Regions from separate parts of the Lentzea xerophila genome, predicted to be linked through region 1. Evidence: riboswitches for the same ligand, from Rfam matches in the RefSeq annotation. Region 1 holds a riboswitch; each other region holds the start of a gene.
What was found. A riboswitch is a leader RNA that binds a small molecule or an ion and turns the genes downstream of it on or off. The one in region 1 is predicted to bind glycine.
Positions count from the first base shown of each region.

Region 2: another riboswitch for glycine. It lies ahead of gcvP (aminomethyl-transferring glycine dehydrogenase); the one in region 1 lies ahead of gcvT (glycine cleavage system aminomethyltransferase GcvT).
Region 3: another riboswitch for glycine. It lies ahead of gcvH (glycine cleavage system protein GcvH); the one in region 1 lies ahead of gcvT (glycine cleavage system aminomethyltransferase GcvT).

Region 1 is NZ_CP194934.1:1,269,446-1,274,017, forward strand. It holds gene ACRSBM_RS06265 (hypothetical protein) at 102-281, shown strand; gene ACRSBM_RS06270 (helix-turn-helix transcriptional regulator) at 446-940, shown strand; gene ACRSBM_RS06275 (hypothetical protein) at 1,114-1,494, shown strand; gene ACRSBM_RS06280 (DUF3817 domain-containing protein) at 1,509-1,811, shown strand; glycine riboswitch at 1,857-1,947, shown strand; glycine riboswitch at 1,949-2,036, shown strand; gene gcvT (glycine cleavage system aminomethyltransferase GcvT) at 2,136-3,230, shown strand; gene glyA (serine hydroxymethyltransferase) at 3,244-4,509, shown strand.
Region 2 is NZ_CP194934.1:1,602,877-1,607,448, reverse strand. It holds gene ACRSBM_RS07930 (class I SAM-dependent methyltransferase) at 1-163, shown strand, start outside; gene ACRSBM_RS07925 (hypothetical protein) at 176-358, shown strand; gene gcvP (aminomethyl-transferring glycine dehydrogenase) at 369-3,245, opposite strand; glycine riboswitch at 3,450-3,545, opposite strand; gene ACRSBM_RS07915 (Clp protease N-terminal domain-containing protein) at 3,602-4,561, opposite strand.
Region 3 is NZ_CP194934.1:326,599-331,170, reverse strand. It holds gene ACRSBM_RS01715 (L-serine ammonia-lyase) at 1-535, opposite strand, end outside; gene gcvH (glycine cleavage system protein GcvH) at 579-962, opposite strand; glycine riboswitch at 1,026-1,118, opposite strand; gene ald (alanine dehydrogenase) at 1,344-2,456, shown strand; gene ACRSBM_RS01700 (TetR/AcrR family transcriptional regulator) at 2,510-3,190, opposite strand; gene ACRSBM_RS01695 (MFS transporter) at 3,201-4,572, opposite strand, start outside.

The sequences.
Region 1 (4,572 bases):
GGCGTGGTCGTTGTTCATCGCAAGGGTGAATGAGGGACCATGACGGGTGACACGGGCGGTCCGCCGCCTGACCGGTGAGCGACATGGACGGAGAGGTACCTGTGAACCTCAAGAAGGTGCTAGTGCTGGCGGGCGTCGCGCTGGTGCTGTTCCTCCTGATCACCCAGCCCGAGGAGTCCGCTTCGGCGGTCCAGCAGGTCCTCGGCTGGCTGCGTCAGGGCGCTGAGTCGATCATCACCTTCGTCAGGAGCCTCTTCGGTACGGCAGCCCCTGTCGCCTAGTGACGCACCGTGATCCTCGGCCGTTCGCGTTGAGCCGGACGGGTGGAATGAGGCCAATCACGCACTGGTAACGGGTGTTCTGGTGATTCAGGGTCTGGCGATTGTCAGACCTACCGAATACCTTCCGCTGCAATGGCCGATCCCCGACCGACGAGGAGGCATGGATGGTCGAGGACTCCGGGGTCCACGAGCTCTTGAAGCAGTGGGCGGCTGAACGGTCTGATGACGCAGAGATGCAGGAGGTGAACCGGATCAAGAACGCGTGGCTCGCTGAGGCTCCCCCCTCGGCGCCCGGCATCCCCGTGCAGCGGGGTGCCACCAAGGGCGGGTCGCGTGGCTTGGTCAAGGTCGACTCGGCGGATCCGGCCTACGTGGCCGCGATGCGCAAGCGGGCGCCGGAGGCACCCGAGGCGTTGCTCGCCGCCGCGGCGAGCTACTGGCAGCTGGTGGGCGACGTCGCCGAGGCCGAGCAGTGGTGGGACGCGGGCATCAGCCCGTTGGACCAGCGCGCGCTCGACTACCGCGCGGCGGGCCTGACGCCTGCCGACCTCGGGAGGCGCCTGGGACCGATGACGGTTCTCCAGCACCTTCGCCGTGGCTCCGCCGCGGCCTGGTGCGTCGCACGTCTGCAGAGGCAGCGCCGGGACGGCGTGGCGTAGAACGGCGTAACGAACGGGCGAGGTGTGCTCGCGGGGAGCGCTCGCCGAAGTTCGTTCCGCGTGTTTTGTGGGGGCCGAGCCCCCACACCCCAGCCGGGGGCAAGCCCCCGGACCCCCAACCGGGTCGGCCTCCTGCGCGGAGGCCTCACCCTGTGGCAAGTAGTGTGGAGGTCGTGCGCGGCCTCCTTACTCCCCAGCGTGTGCTGATCGCGTTCGCCTGTCTGGCGGCGTTGATCGTCTGTTGCGGGCTCGCGTACTGGCAGTGGCAGCGCTTCGAGTCCGCCAGCGGCACGTTCCAGAACCTCGGCTACGTGCTCCAGTGGCCGCTCTTCGGCCTCTTCCCCCTCTTCATGGTGTGGCGTTTCCGCCGGCTGACCCGCCAGCGCCGTGACGAGGCTCTCGCACCGGAGCCGGTTGCGCCCGCCCCTGCGCCGGTAGCTACCGTGGACGCCGTCAAACCCGCGCCTGTCGAGCACTTCGACGATGACGAAGACGCGGAGCTCGCGGCCTACAACCGCATGCTCGCGGACCTCAACGCGCGGGACGGTCGTTGAGCGAAGGCGGGCAGATGAAGGGTGCGTTGACCCGGTTCAGGGTCATGGCTTACGTGGTCGGAGTCTTCCTGCTGCTCCTGGTCGTGGCCATGGTGCTCAAGTACGCCGCAGACATGGACGGGGCGATGAAGGTCGTGGGGCCGGTCCACGGCTTCCTCTACGCGATCTACCTGGTGATTTCCGTCGACCTGGCGCTGAAGCTGCGGTGGTCCATCAAGGGCACCGCGCTCGTGCTGCTCGCCGGCACCGTGCCGTTCCTGTCGTTCTGGGCGGAGCGCAAGGTGGTGGAGAAGACCGCGCAGGGCGTGCCGCTGTGACGTTTGGCCTGCTAGCGTCTGGGGCTACCAACTGAACACGGCCGTCGATGTCGCGCGGGAGAGCTCCCTTCGGTGGGAGCGCCGAAGGAGCAACTCCTCCCCGGAATCTCTCAGGTACAGGTACCGCGCGACGAAGGCAACTCTGAAAAGCAGGCTCATCAGCAGCCTCGCCCACGGTGCAAGCCACTTCGGTGGTGAAGCTCTCAGGCTCATGACAGAGGGGGAGGCTCGCTCTAGTGAGGAGTCTCCGATGGACCGTGTCATTCTTCTGTTGCCTCAGCCGGCCTGGTCCGGCTCTTCGGCGCACCCTGGAGGAGCGTTCTGATGTCCCGCCTCACGCCTCTGAACGCCGAGCACGAACAGCTCGGCGCGATGTTCACCGACTTCGCGGGCTGGCGGATGCCGCTGCGCTACTCGTCCGAACTCGCGGAGCACCACGCCGTGCGCACCACCGCGGGCCTGTTCGACCTCACGCACATGGGTGAGATCGTCCTGACCGGTCCGCAGGCGGGCGAAGCGCTCGACTACGCGCTGGTCGGCCACATCTCCGCGCTGGCCGTCGGCAAGGCGCGCTACACGATGATCACCCAGGCCGACGGCGGCGTGCTCGACGACCTGATCGTGTACCGCCTGGGCGACGAGGAGTACATGGTCGTCGCGAACGCCTCCAACGCCGCTGTGGTGGCGGACGCGCTGGTCGAGCGCGCCGCCGGGTTCGACACCGTCGTCACGGACGCCTCGACGGACTACGCGTTGATCGCGATCCAGGGTCCGAAGTCGGTCGAGATCCTCTCCGGTCTCACCGACACGGACCTGTCCACGGTCAAGTACTACGCCTCCTACCCGTCGAAGGTGGCCGGCGTCGACGCGCTCCTCGCGCGCACCGGATACACGGGTGAGGAGGGCTTCGAGCTCTTCGTCGCACCGGCCGACGCCTCCGCCGTCTGGGCCGCGCTGCTGGCCGCGGGTGAGGCGCACGAGCTCAAGCCGTGCGGCCTCGGCTGCCGCGACACGTTGCGCCTCGAAGCCGGAATGCCGCTGTACGGCAACGAGCTCACGACGTCGCTCACGCCGTTCAACGCGAACCTCGGCCGCGTCGTGAAGCTCGACAAGCCGGGCGACTTCGTGGGCCGTGAGGCGCTGGCGAAGGTGGCGGAGTCCGGTGTGGACTCGGTCCTGGTCGGGCTGAAGACCCCCGAGCGCCGCGCCCCGCGCCACGGTTACGCGGTCCTGAACGGCGACGAGGTCGTGGGCGAGGTGACGTCGGGCGCGCTGTCCCCGACCCTCGGCTACTCGGTCGCCATGGCCTACGTGTCCCGGGGCAGTGCCGAGCCGGGCACCCAACTGCTGGTGGACGTCCGCGGCAAGAAGCAGCCGGTCGAGGTCGTCGCACTTCCGTTCTACAAGCGCGCCAAGTAGGGAGATCTTCCAGATGTCCGACCAGTTCAACGCCTCCCTCGCGGAGTACGACCCCGAGGTCGCCGAGGCCGTCGCGGCCGAGCTGGCGCGCCAGCAGGGCACCCTCGAGATGATCGCCTCGGAGAACTTCACCCCGGTCTCCGTGCTGCAGGCCCAGGGCTCGGTGCTGACCAACAAGTACGCCGAGGGCTACCCCGGCCGCCGCTACTACGGCGGCTGCGAGCACGTGGACGTCGTCGAGCGCCTCGCCATCGAGCGCATCAAGTCGCTCTTCGGCGCGGGCTTCGCGAACGTCCAGCCGCACTCGGGCGCGCAGGCCAACGCGGCCGCGATGTTCGCCCTGCTCCAGCCCGGCGACACGATCCTGGGCCTGGACCTCGCGCACGGCGGCCACCTGACGCACGGCATGCGCATCAACTTCTCCGGCAAGCTCTACAACGTCGTGCCGTACCACGTCTCCGACGGCGACGGCCGCGTCGACATGGCCGAGGTCGAGCGCCTGGCCCAGGAGCACCGCCCGAAGCTGATCATCGCCGGCTGGTCCGCGTACCCGCGCCAGCTGGACTTCGCCGAGTTCCGCCGCATCGCGGACTCGATCGAGGCCTACCTGATGGTCGACATGGCGCACTTCGCCGGCCTCGTAGCGGCCGACCTGCACCCGTCGCCCGTGCCGCACGCGCACGTCACGACGACCACGACCCACAAGACCCTCGGCGGTCCGCGTGGTGGCGTGATCCTGTCCAACGACGCCGACATCGCCAAGAAGATCAACTCGGCGGTGTTCCCCGGCCAGCAGGGCGGTCCACTGGAGCACGTGATCGCCGCCAAGGCCGTGGCGTTCAAGCACGCCGCCTCACCGGAGTTCGCCGACCGCCAGCGCCGCACGCTGGAGGGCTCGCGGATCCTGGCCGAGCGCCTGTCGCAGGCGGACGTCGCCGCGGCCGGCGTGAAGGTGCTGACCGGGGGCACCGACGTGCACTTGGTACTGGTCGACCTCGTGAACTCCGAGCTCGACGGCAAGCAGGCCGAGGACGTGCTGCACCGGATCGGCATCACGGTCAACCGCAACGCCGTCCCGAACGACCCGCGCCCGCCGATGGTGACGTCGGGTCTGCGCATCGGCACGCCGGCGCTCGCCACCCGCGGGTTCGGCGAGGTGGACTTCACCGAGGTCGCCGACGTGATCGCGGAGGCGCTGAAGCCGGGCGCGGCGATCGACGAGCTGCGTGCGCGCGTCGAGGTGCTGGCGGCCAAGCACCCGCTGTACTCGACGCTCTGAGGATGCTCCGAGGTTCTCGTTCTTCTCGGCTCATTCCCCGAGCTTTCTGATCTTGTCGGACCC
Region 2 (4,572 bases), 330 kb from region 1:
GAACCTCAAGACGCAGGGCTACGGCGGGCATCCGATGAGGGTGAACGTGCACCTGCGGCCGCCGGACCGGGTCGCGGGGTGGCTGCGTGACGCGGGCTTCACCGTGGAGGCGCGGTGGCTGCTGGGCGAGGACGGCGCGGTGCTGTTCGCGCGCCGCGGGTGAGACCATCTGGCCGTGTCAGAGGAACAGACCTGCCAGCGTTGCGGTGAGACGGTCGAGCTGGAGACCGAGGACTTCGAGTTGTTCGAGCGGATGCACCCCGAGTGCTTCCACTTCGCGTTCGAGCACGACCTCGCGAAGCCGGGCCTGAGCCCCGACGAGAACTGCGGCGACGACGCCTGTCCCGTCGGGGCCTGAAAACCCTCGATCAGCTGCTGTACGCCTCGAGCGGCGGGCAGGAGCAGACCAGGTTGCGGTCGCCCTTCGCGCCGTCGATCCGGCGGACCGGCGGCCAGATCTTCGGAGCACCGGTACCGGCCGGGTACACGGCCTCCTCGCGGGTGTACGGGTGGTTCCACTCGCCGACGGTCACGCAGGCCGCGGTGTGCGGCGCGTTGCGCAGCGGGTTGTCCTCGACGGGCCACTCGCCGGCGCCGACGCGGTCGATCTCGCGCTTGATGGCGATCATGGCGTCGATGAACCTGTCGATCTCGGCCAGGTCCTCGGACTCGGTCGGCTCGACCATCAGGGTGCCGGCGACCGGGAACGACATCGTCGGGGCGTGCAGGCCGTAGTCGGCGAGCCGCTTGGCCACGTCGTCCACCGTCACGCCGGTGGCCTTGGTGATCGGGCGCAGGTCGAGGATGCACTCGTGGGCCACGAAGCCGCCCTCGCCGGTGTAGAGGACCGGGTAGTGCTCGTCCAGCCTGCGCGCCACGTAGTTCGCGGCGGCCACGGCCGTCAGGGTGGCGCGGCGCAGGCCGTCGCCGCCCATCATCCGCACGTACGCCCACGAGATCGGCAGGATCGACGCGGAACCCCACGGGGCGGCGCTGATCGGGCCGACGCCCGTGGCGGGACCGGCGGTGGGCTGCAGCGGGTGGTTCGGCAGGAACGGGGCGAGGTGCGAGCGGACGCCGATCGGGCCGACGCCGGGGCCACCGCCGCCGTGCGGGATGCAGAACGTCTTGTGCAGGTTCAGGTGCGAGACGTCCGAGCCGAACTTGCCGTACCGCGCCAGGCCGATGAGAGCGTTGAGGTTCGCGCCGTCGACGTACACCTGGCCGCCCGCGTCGTGGACCAGGCCGCAGACCTCGCGGACGGTGTCCTCGTACACGCCGTGGGTCGACGGGTAGGTGATCATGATCGCGGCGAGGTCGTCCGCGTGCTCGGCGACCGTGGAACGCAGGTGGCCCATGTCGATGTTGCCCTTGTCGTCGCACTTCACGACGACGACGCGCATGCCGGCCATGACGGCGGACGCGGCGTTGGTGCCGTGGGCGGACGACGGGATCAGGCAGACGTCGCGGTCGGCGTTGCCGTTCGCGCGGTGGTAGGCGCGGATCGCCAGCAGACCGGCGAACTCACCCTGCGAACCGGCGTTGGGCTGCAACGACACCGCGTCGTACCCGGTGACCTCGGCCAGCCAGGCCTCGAGATCAGAGACGATGCGCAGCAGACCGGCAGCGTCCTCGGCGGGAGCGAACGGGTGCAGCGTCGAGAACTCCGGCCACGTGATGGACTCCATCTCCGCGGTGGCGTTCAGCTTCATCGTGCAGGAGCCGAGCGGGATCATGCTGCGGTCCAGGGCGACGTCCTTGTCGGACAACGCGCGCAGGTAGCGCAGCAGCGCGGTCTCCGAGCGGTGCGCGTGGAAGACCGGGTGGGTCAGGTAGTCGGACGTGCGGCGCAGGTCGGCCGGGATGCCGTCCGCGGTGTCGGCGTCGATCGCGTCCACATCGGCCCCGGTGACACCGAAGGCCTGCCACACGGCGACGACGTGCGCGCGCGTGGTCTTCTCGTCGCAGGCGATGGCGACGACGTCCTCGTCGACCTTGCGCAGGTTGATGCCGGCGGCACGGGCCTTCTCGACGACCGCGGCGGCCTCACCGGGAACGCGGACCTCGACGGTGTCGAAGAACTCGCCGTGCACGACGTCCAGACCGGCCTCGCACAGGCCCGTGGCGAGCACGGTGGCCAGGCGGTGCACGCGGGTCGCGATGGCGCGCAGACCCTCGGGACCGTGGTAGACGGCGTACATCGAGGCGATCACGGCCAGCAGCACCTGCGCGGTGCAGATGTTCGACGTGGCCTTCTCGCGGCGGATGTGCTGCTCGCGCGTCTGCAGCGCGAGGCGGTAGGCCAGCGAGCCGTCGGCGTCGACGGAGACACCGACGAGGCGGCCGGGCAGCTGACGCTCCAGGCCGGACCGGACGGCCATGTAGCCGGCGTGCGGGCCACCGAAGCCGATCGGCACGCCGAAGCGCTGGGTGGTGCCGATGACGACGTCCGCGCCGATCTCGCCCGGCGCGCGCAGCAGCGTCAGCGCGAGCAGGTCGGCGGCGACGACGGCCTGGGCGCCCGCGGCGTGGATCTCCTCGATCAACGCGGCCTGGTCGCGCACCACACCGGACGCGCCGGGGTAGGACAGCAGGACGCCGAAGAAGTCGCCGCCGAGGCCGAGGCCCTCGATGCCCTGCGACAGGTCGGCGACGACGATCTCGATGCCCAGCGGCTCGGCGCGCGTCTCGATCACGGCCAGCGTCTGCGGCAGCGTGTCGGCGTCGATGACGAACTTGTTCGACTTCGCGCGGCCGGCCCGGCGCACCAGCGTCATCGCCTCGGCCGCGGCGGTCGACTCGTCCAGCATGGACGCGTTCGCGACCGGCAGGCCCGTCAGGTCGCCGACCATCGTCTGGAAGTTCAGCAGCGCCTCAAGACGGCCCTGCGAGATCTCCGGCTGGTACGGCGTGTACGCGGTGTACCAGGCGGGCGACTCCAGGACGTTGCGCAGGATCACGCCCGGCGTCACGGTGTCGTAGTAGCCGAGACCGATCATCTGCGTCATCGGGCGGTTCTGCGACGCGAGCTCACGCAGTTCCGCGAGCGCCTCGGTCTCGGTGGCCGGGGCGGGCAGGTCCAGCACGAGGTCGCGCTCGTGGATCGACGAAGGCACCGCGTGCTGCGCCAGCTCCTCGAGCGAACCGACGCCGATGACGTCGAGGATGCGCGCGAGCTCGGCGGGGCGCGGGCCGACGTGGCGGTCGGCGAACGGGGTGCCGTGCTCGAGAGCGGCGAGCGGCATCCGGAGGGGGTGGGCCCCCTGCTGGGGGTCGGTACTAACAGAGTCCTGCGTCATCAAACGCCTCCGGGGGGCTGCGGGCACACGTGTCCTGGTGCCCTCCCCGCTCTGTCCGTACCCGATGTCGGGCGCCTGAGAGGTTCACCCACCACGAGAATGGGCTTTCACCGTCGGCGGGATTCCGGGGAATCCACTTTCCAGAGGCGTCTCGCTCGGGCGGTCCTGGGTGCCTGAGAGGTTCCCGGGGAGGGAATTGCTCCTTCGGCGCCGGGCTCGAAGCCCGGTCTCTCCCGCCTGAGTTCAGCGACTACCCGCGCAGAATACCCGCAGGCAGCCCGGCTAGTCGCTACGGACGCGACCTACGTCTCAACACCAAGACCCCGCAGCACCCCGCCGACCGGATCGAGCAGGTCGTCGCGCACCGCCGCCAGCAGGTGGTCGGTGCTCACGACGTCGTCCCCGCGCTGGGCCGCGACGAGCTTCGCGCCTTCGACGAAGCGCTCGACCCCGGCGCCGGGCGCCACCGGCAACGTGGCCGGGTCCACTCCCGCCGCCCGCAGCGCCGCCGCTGTGCCGGACGCGAACTCCGGCTTCAGCCGCCGCCCCGCCACGGCCAGCTGGTGGTCGACCGTCAGCACCGCGGCCACGAGGTCCCGGGACGAGACGGTCCGTTCCGCGGCGACGGCGATCCGCTCGGCTTCGTGGCGGACGACGGTCAGCACCGGCCCGCCCAGTCCCTGGCCGCGCGCGATCAAACGGGTCAGCCAGCGCACGTACCCGCCGCCGGACTCCCCTTCCAGCGCTCCTGCCTTGCGCAGCAACCACACCGCGGGCGCGTCCTCGGGCACGGCGGCCGCCCGCACGGCCTCGGTCGTCGCCTCGACGTCCACCCGCAGCACGGTGAACAGGTCAGCGGCCCGGCCGGACTCCTGCGACAACAACGCCACCGAGAGATGCGTGGTGGTGAGGACACCGTCACCGGCCCGCGCGATCGCCGCCCGCAGGCACCCGTCCAGCGCACGGCTGACCGGCAACGGCGACTCGACGCCGGCGGAGTGGCGGGCGGTGCGCATCAGCGCCATGACTTCCGGATCAGCCTCGGGAAGCACACCGCCGTCGTCACCGGCCCAGTGCTCGGTTCCCCGTGCGGCCGCTTGGGCCCGCAACGACTTCACGCCCAGCTTGCGACCGGGTCCACTGCTGTCGGCGAGCGCGATCAGGAGGTTCTCGGTGCCGACGACGCCGAACTCCAGCCGGGCCGCTCGCTTCACCGCGGCGGTCAGCACCTTCACGACCTGCCGGGAGGGTGTGGTGATCATGCGGACAACGC
Region 3 (4,572 bases), 940 kb from region 1:
GCAACTGGTCGCCGGTCAGGAACGGGTGCGGCAACGGCGTCGAGTCCGGCTTGATCCGGTCGGTGCCGGAGGCGTTCTCGTCGACGACGAACCCGCCGCCGATCGAGTAGTAGACGGCGTGCTCGACGGACTTGCCGTCCTGGTAGGCCTCGAAGCGCATCCCGTTGGGGTGCAACGGGAGCGACTTGCGGCGGTGCATGACGAGGTCGCGGTCGTGCACGAAGTCGATCTCGCGTGCGCCGCCGAGCCGGAGCCGTCCGGTGCTGACGATCTCCTCGACGCGGGCGGCCGCGACGGTGGGGTCGACTTCTTCCGGCAGGTTGCCCTCGAGGCCGAGGAACACGGCCTTCGGGCTGCCGTGGCCGTGGCCGGTCGCGCCGAGCGAGCCGAACAGCTCGACGTGCACGCGGTCCACTTCGGACGCGCGTGCGCCGAGCTTCTCGACGAACATCGCCGCGGCGCGCATCGGGCCGACGGTGTGCGAACTGGATGGTCCGATGCCGACGGAGAACAGGTCGAAAACGCTGATCGCCACTGATCAGTCCTTCGTGGTGGTGGAGCGGTCAGTCAGGCTCATGTCAGTCGGTTTTGGTGAGTTCCGCGTACTTGGCCGCGGTGAGGAGGTTCTCGGCCGACTCGACGCGGACCCTGAACAGCCAGCCCTCGCCGTACGGGTCGTTGTTCACGATCGCCGGGTCGTCGACGACGGCGCTGTTGACCTCGATCACCTCACCGGTGACGGGCGAGAACAGGTCGCTGACGGACTTGGTCGACTCCAGCTCGCCGCAGACGGCGTTGGTGACGACCTTGGCGCCGACCTCGGGCAGCTGGACGTAGACGATGTCGCCGAGCGCGTCCGCGGCGTACTCGGTGATTCCGCAGGTCAGCGGGTCCTGGGTGCCCGGCGTCCAGTCGACCCACTCGTGCTCGACGGTGTAGAGCAGGTTCTCGGGGAACTCCACGGCGCGACTCCTCTGGCAGTGACGGGTCAGGAAACTTGCGCCCCCTCCGCCGTGCAGAGTTGCCTACCCCGAGCGGTCTTGCTGCCTGAGAGTGTGCGGGAGCTTGCCCCTTCGGCGCCCCGACCAGTGCGTCGAGGTCTCTCCCACTCGGGTTCTGGCGCTGACGCGCCGCGGCCGGTCTTCAGTTCTCGAGGGCGAACGCTATGTGCGGTCCCCGCCGAGTGTCAACGCGGAACGGTCGACCGGCACTCAGGTGTGGCTCAGGTTGCTCTGTCCCAGGTGAACAACCGGACCGGGTCCGGATAGTGCAACCCGCACAGTGACATGACCTTCCCACTGCTCCACATTGTGAGATGTAGGCCACCGAACGGAGGAGTCATCGTGCGGATCGCAGTTCCCCGCGAGATCAAGAACCACGAGTACCGCGTCGCTCTCACCCCTGCCGGTGCGCACGAACTGACCAGCCGCGGGCACGACGTGTACGTCGAGCAGGGCGCCGGTCTCGGCTCCGCGATCACCGACGAGGAGTACCTCGCCGCCGGTGCCAAGGTCCTCCCGACCGCCGACGACGTCTGGTCGGAGGGTGACCTGGTTCTCAAGGTCAAGGAGCCGATCGCCGAGGAGTATCCCCGTCTCCGCGCAGGCCAGACCCTCTTCACGTACCTGCACCTCGCCGCCGACAAGCCGCTGACCGAGGCGCTGCTCGCGTCCGGCACCACGGCCATCGCCTACGAGACCGTGCAGCTGCCGAACCGCGCGCTGCCGCTGCTCGCCCCGATGTCCGAGGTCGCGGGCCGGCTGGCCCCGCAGGTCGGCGCGTTCTCGCTGATGAAGCCCTCCGGCGGCCGCGGCGTGCTGCCCGGCGGCGTCCCCGGTGTCGCCCCGGCCCGCGTGGTCGTGATCGGCGGCGGCGTGGCGGGCATCAACGCCGCCACGATCGCCGTGGGCATGGGCGCGGACGTGCAGATCCTCGACACCAACGTCGACCGCCTGCGCCAGATCGACGCCCAGTTCCAGGGCCGCCTGCGCACGCTGGCGTCGAACTCGTTCGCCATCGAGCAGGCCGTCCGCGAGGCCGACCTGGTCATCGGCGCCGTGCTCGTCCCCGGTGCCGCCGCCCCGAAGCTCGTCTCGAACGCGCTGGTCGCCGAGATGAAGCCGGGTTCGGTGCTCGTCGACATCGCCATCGACCAGGGCGGTTGCTTCGAGGACTCGCGCGCGACCACCCACGCCGAGCCGACCTACGAGGTCCACAACTCGGTGTTCTACTGCGTGGCGAACATGCCGGGCGCCGTCCCGCGCACCTCGACCTACGCGCTGACCAACGTGACGCTGCCGTACGCCGTCGGGCTGGCCGACAAGGGCTGGGAGAAGGCGCTCAAGGACGACCGTTCGCTCGCCCTGGGCCTCAACGCCCACGCCGGCCTGCTCACCAACGGCCCGGTGGCCGAGGCGACCGGCCTCACGCACACGCCGCTGGAGACCGTCGTCTAAGACCAACTGAATGAATGAGGCCCCCGCACGCGATCACGCTGCGGGGGTTTCGCCTATCGCAGGGCGGCGACGCGCGCCTTGATGCCGTCGATCACGCAGTCCAGCCCGAACTCGAACTGCGTTTCGAGCGACCACACCTCCTTCTCGTCGAGCATCGCGACGTAGCGCGGGTGCTTCTCCCGGTACAGGTCGGCGATCTTCGCCAGGTCCGGCGGCGGCGAGTCCATCCCGCCGCGGCCGACGAAGTTCACCTCGGCGAACGAGTACCCGAAGACGTAGCTCGACAGCGTGGAGATCGACTGCGCCGCGGTGGCCGTCGACAGGCCGGCGCGCAGCATGGGGCCGAACATCGCGTCCGCGAACGCCACCGCGTTCGGGCCGATGGTGTTGAACTCACCGATGCCGCGGACCCACCACGGGTGCTTGAGCGCGAGATGACGCAACCTGTGCATCATCCCGCGCACCTCGGTCTCCCAGTCGCCGTCGGGGTCCGGCAGGCCGAACTCGCCGTAGACCTCGTCCAGGCAGAGTTCGATCAGCGCGTCCTTCGTCGGCACGTGCCAGTACAGCGACATCGGCGCCGCGCCCAGTTCCGCGGCGAGCTTGCGCATGGACAGCTTCTGCATGCCGTGCTCGTCCAGCATTTCCATGGCCTTGCGGACGATCGCCTCACGACTCAGGCCGAGGGGCTGCCCGCTGCTGGGCCTGGGCTTGCCGAACCACACGCTGTCCACACCATCGATCCTAGGCTCGCCGCAACAGGATGCTGGCCACAACACCTCCCAGGAACACGGCGACCGCACCGATCAGCAGGCTGACGCTCATCCCGTTCGAGAACGCCTCGCGCACGACCGTGACGTCCGCACCGCTGTGCAGCGCCTCGCTCAGCGACCGCCCCGGAACGCCGTCCGGCAGCGAGGCCACGAACCGCGCCGAGAGCAACGCGCCCAGTACCGCGATGCCGAACGAGGACCCCAGTTCCGTCAACGTTCCGGACAGTCCGGACGCGATGCCGGCGCGTTCCGGCGGGATCGACCCCATCAGCGCGTTGACCGCGACCGGTTGCGACACACCGACACCCACGCCGATCAGGATCAGACCCGCCAGCGTCGGCGGGTAGGTCGTGCCGATCGACAGCAACGCGACACCGGTCGCGACGATCGTCATGCCGAGTAGCATCGCCCTGCCCGCGCCCAGCTTCATCACCAGCTGCCCCAGGGTGTTGCTGGTGATGATCAACGCGATCGCCATCGGCGCCACGCGGAGGCCGGCTTCGAGCGGGCTGTAGCCCAGCACGCCCTGGAGGTGTTGCGTCAACAGGAAAAGCGAGCCCGCCATGCCGAACGCCGCCAGCACGCCCGACGCGACCGCACCGGTGAAGCGGCGGTCGGAGAAGAAGCCGAGGTCCAGCATCGGGTCGGTGGTGTGCCGTTCCCACAACGCGAATCCGGTCATCGTCACGAGGCCGATCGCGATCGGCACGCCGAACTCCGCCGAACCGAACCCGTGCTCCGGCACCTCGATGACCGCGTACACGATCGAGACCATGCCGATGATCGACAGCACCGAGCCGACGACGTCGGGCCTGCGCACGGTCGGATCCTTCGACTCCGGCACGAGCGTCGCGACGGCCGCGATCGCGAGGATCGCCACCGGCACGTTGACCAGGAACACCGAACCCCACCAGAAGTGCTTGATCAGCGCGCCACCGATCACCGGCCCCGCCGCGAAGCCGAGACTCGTGACCGCGGCCCAGATGCCGATGGCCTTCGGGCGTTCCTTCTCGTCGAACAACTGCATCAGCACGGCCAGCGTGCCGGGCATCAGCACCGCGGCGCCGGCGCCCATGAAGCCGCGGGCCGCGATCAACGCCTCGGACGAGCCCGCGTAGGCCGCCACCGCGCTGCCCACGCCGAACAGGGCCAGGCCCGTCAGAAGTGCGCGCTTGCGGCCGAACCTGTCGCTCAGCGATCCGGTCGTGAGCAGCAGACCCGCCAGTGCGAGCGAGTACGCGTTGATCATCCACTGGATGTCCGCGGTGCTCGCGCCGAGACCGGTGGAGACCGACGGGATCGCCACGTTCAGCACGGTGTTGTCCAGCACCACGACCAGCACG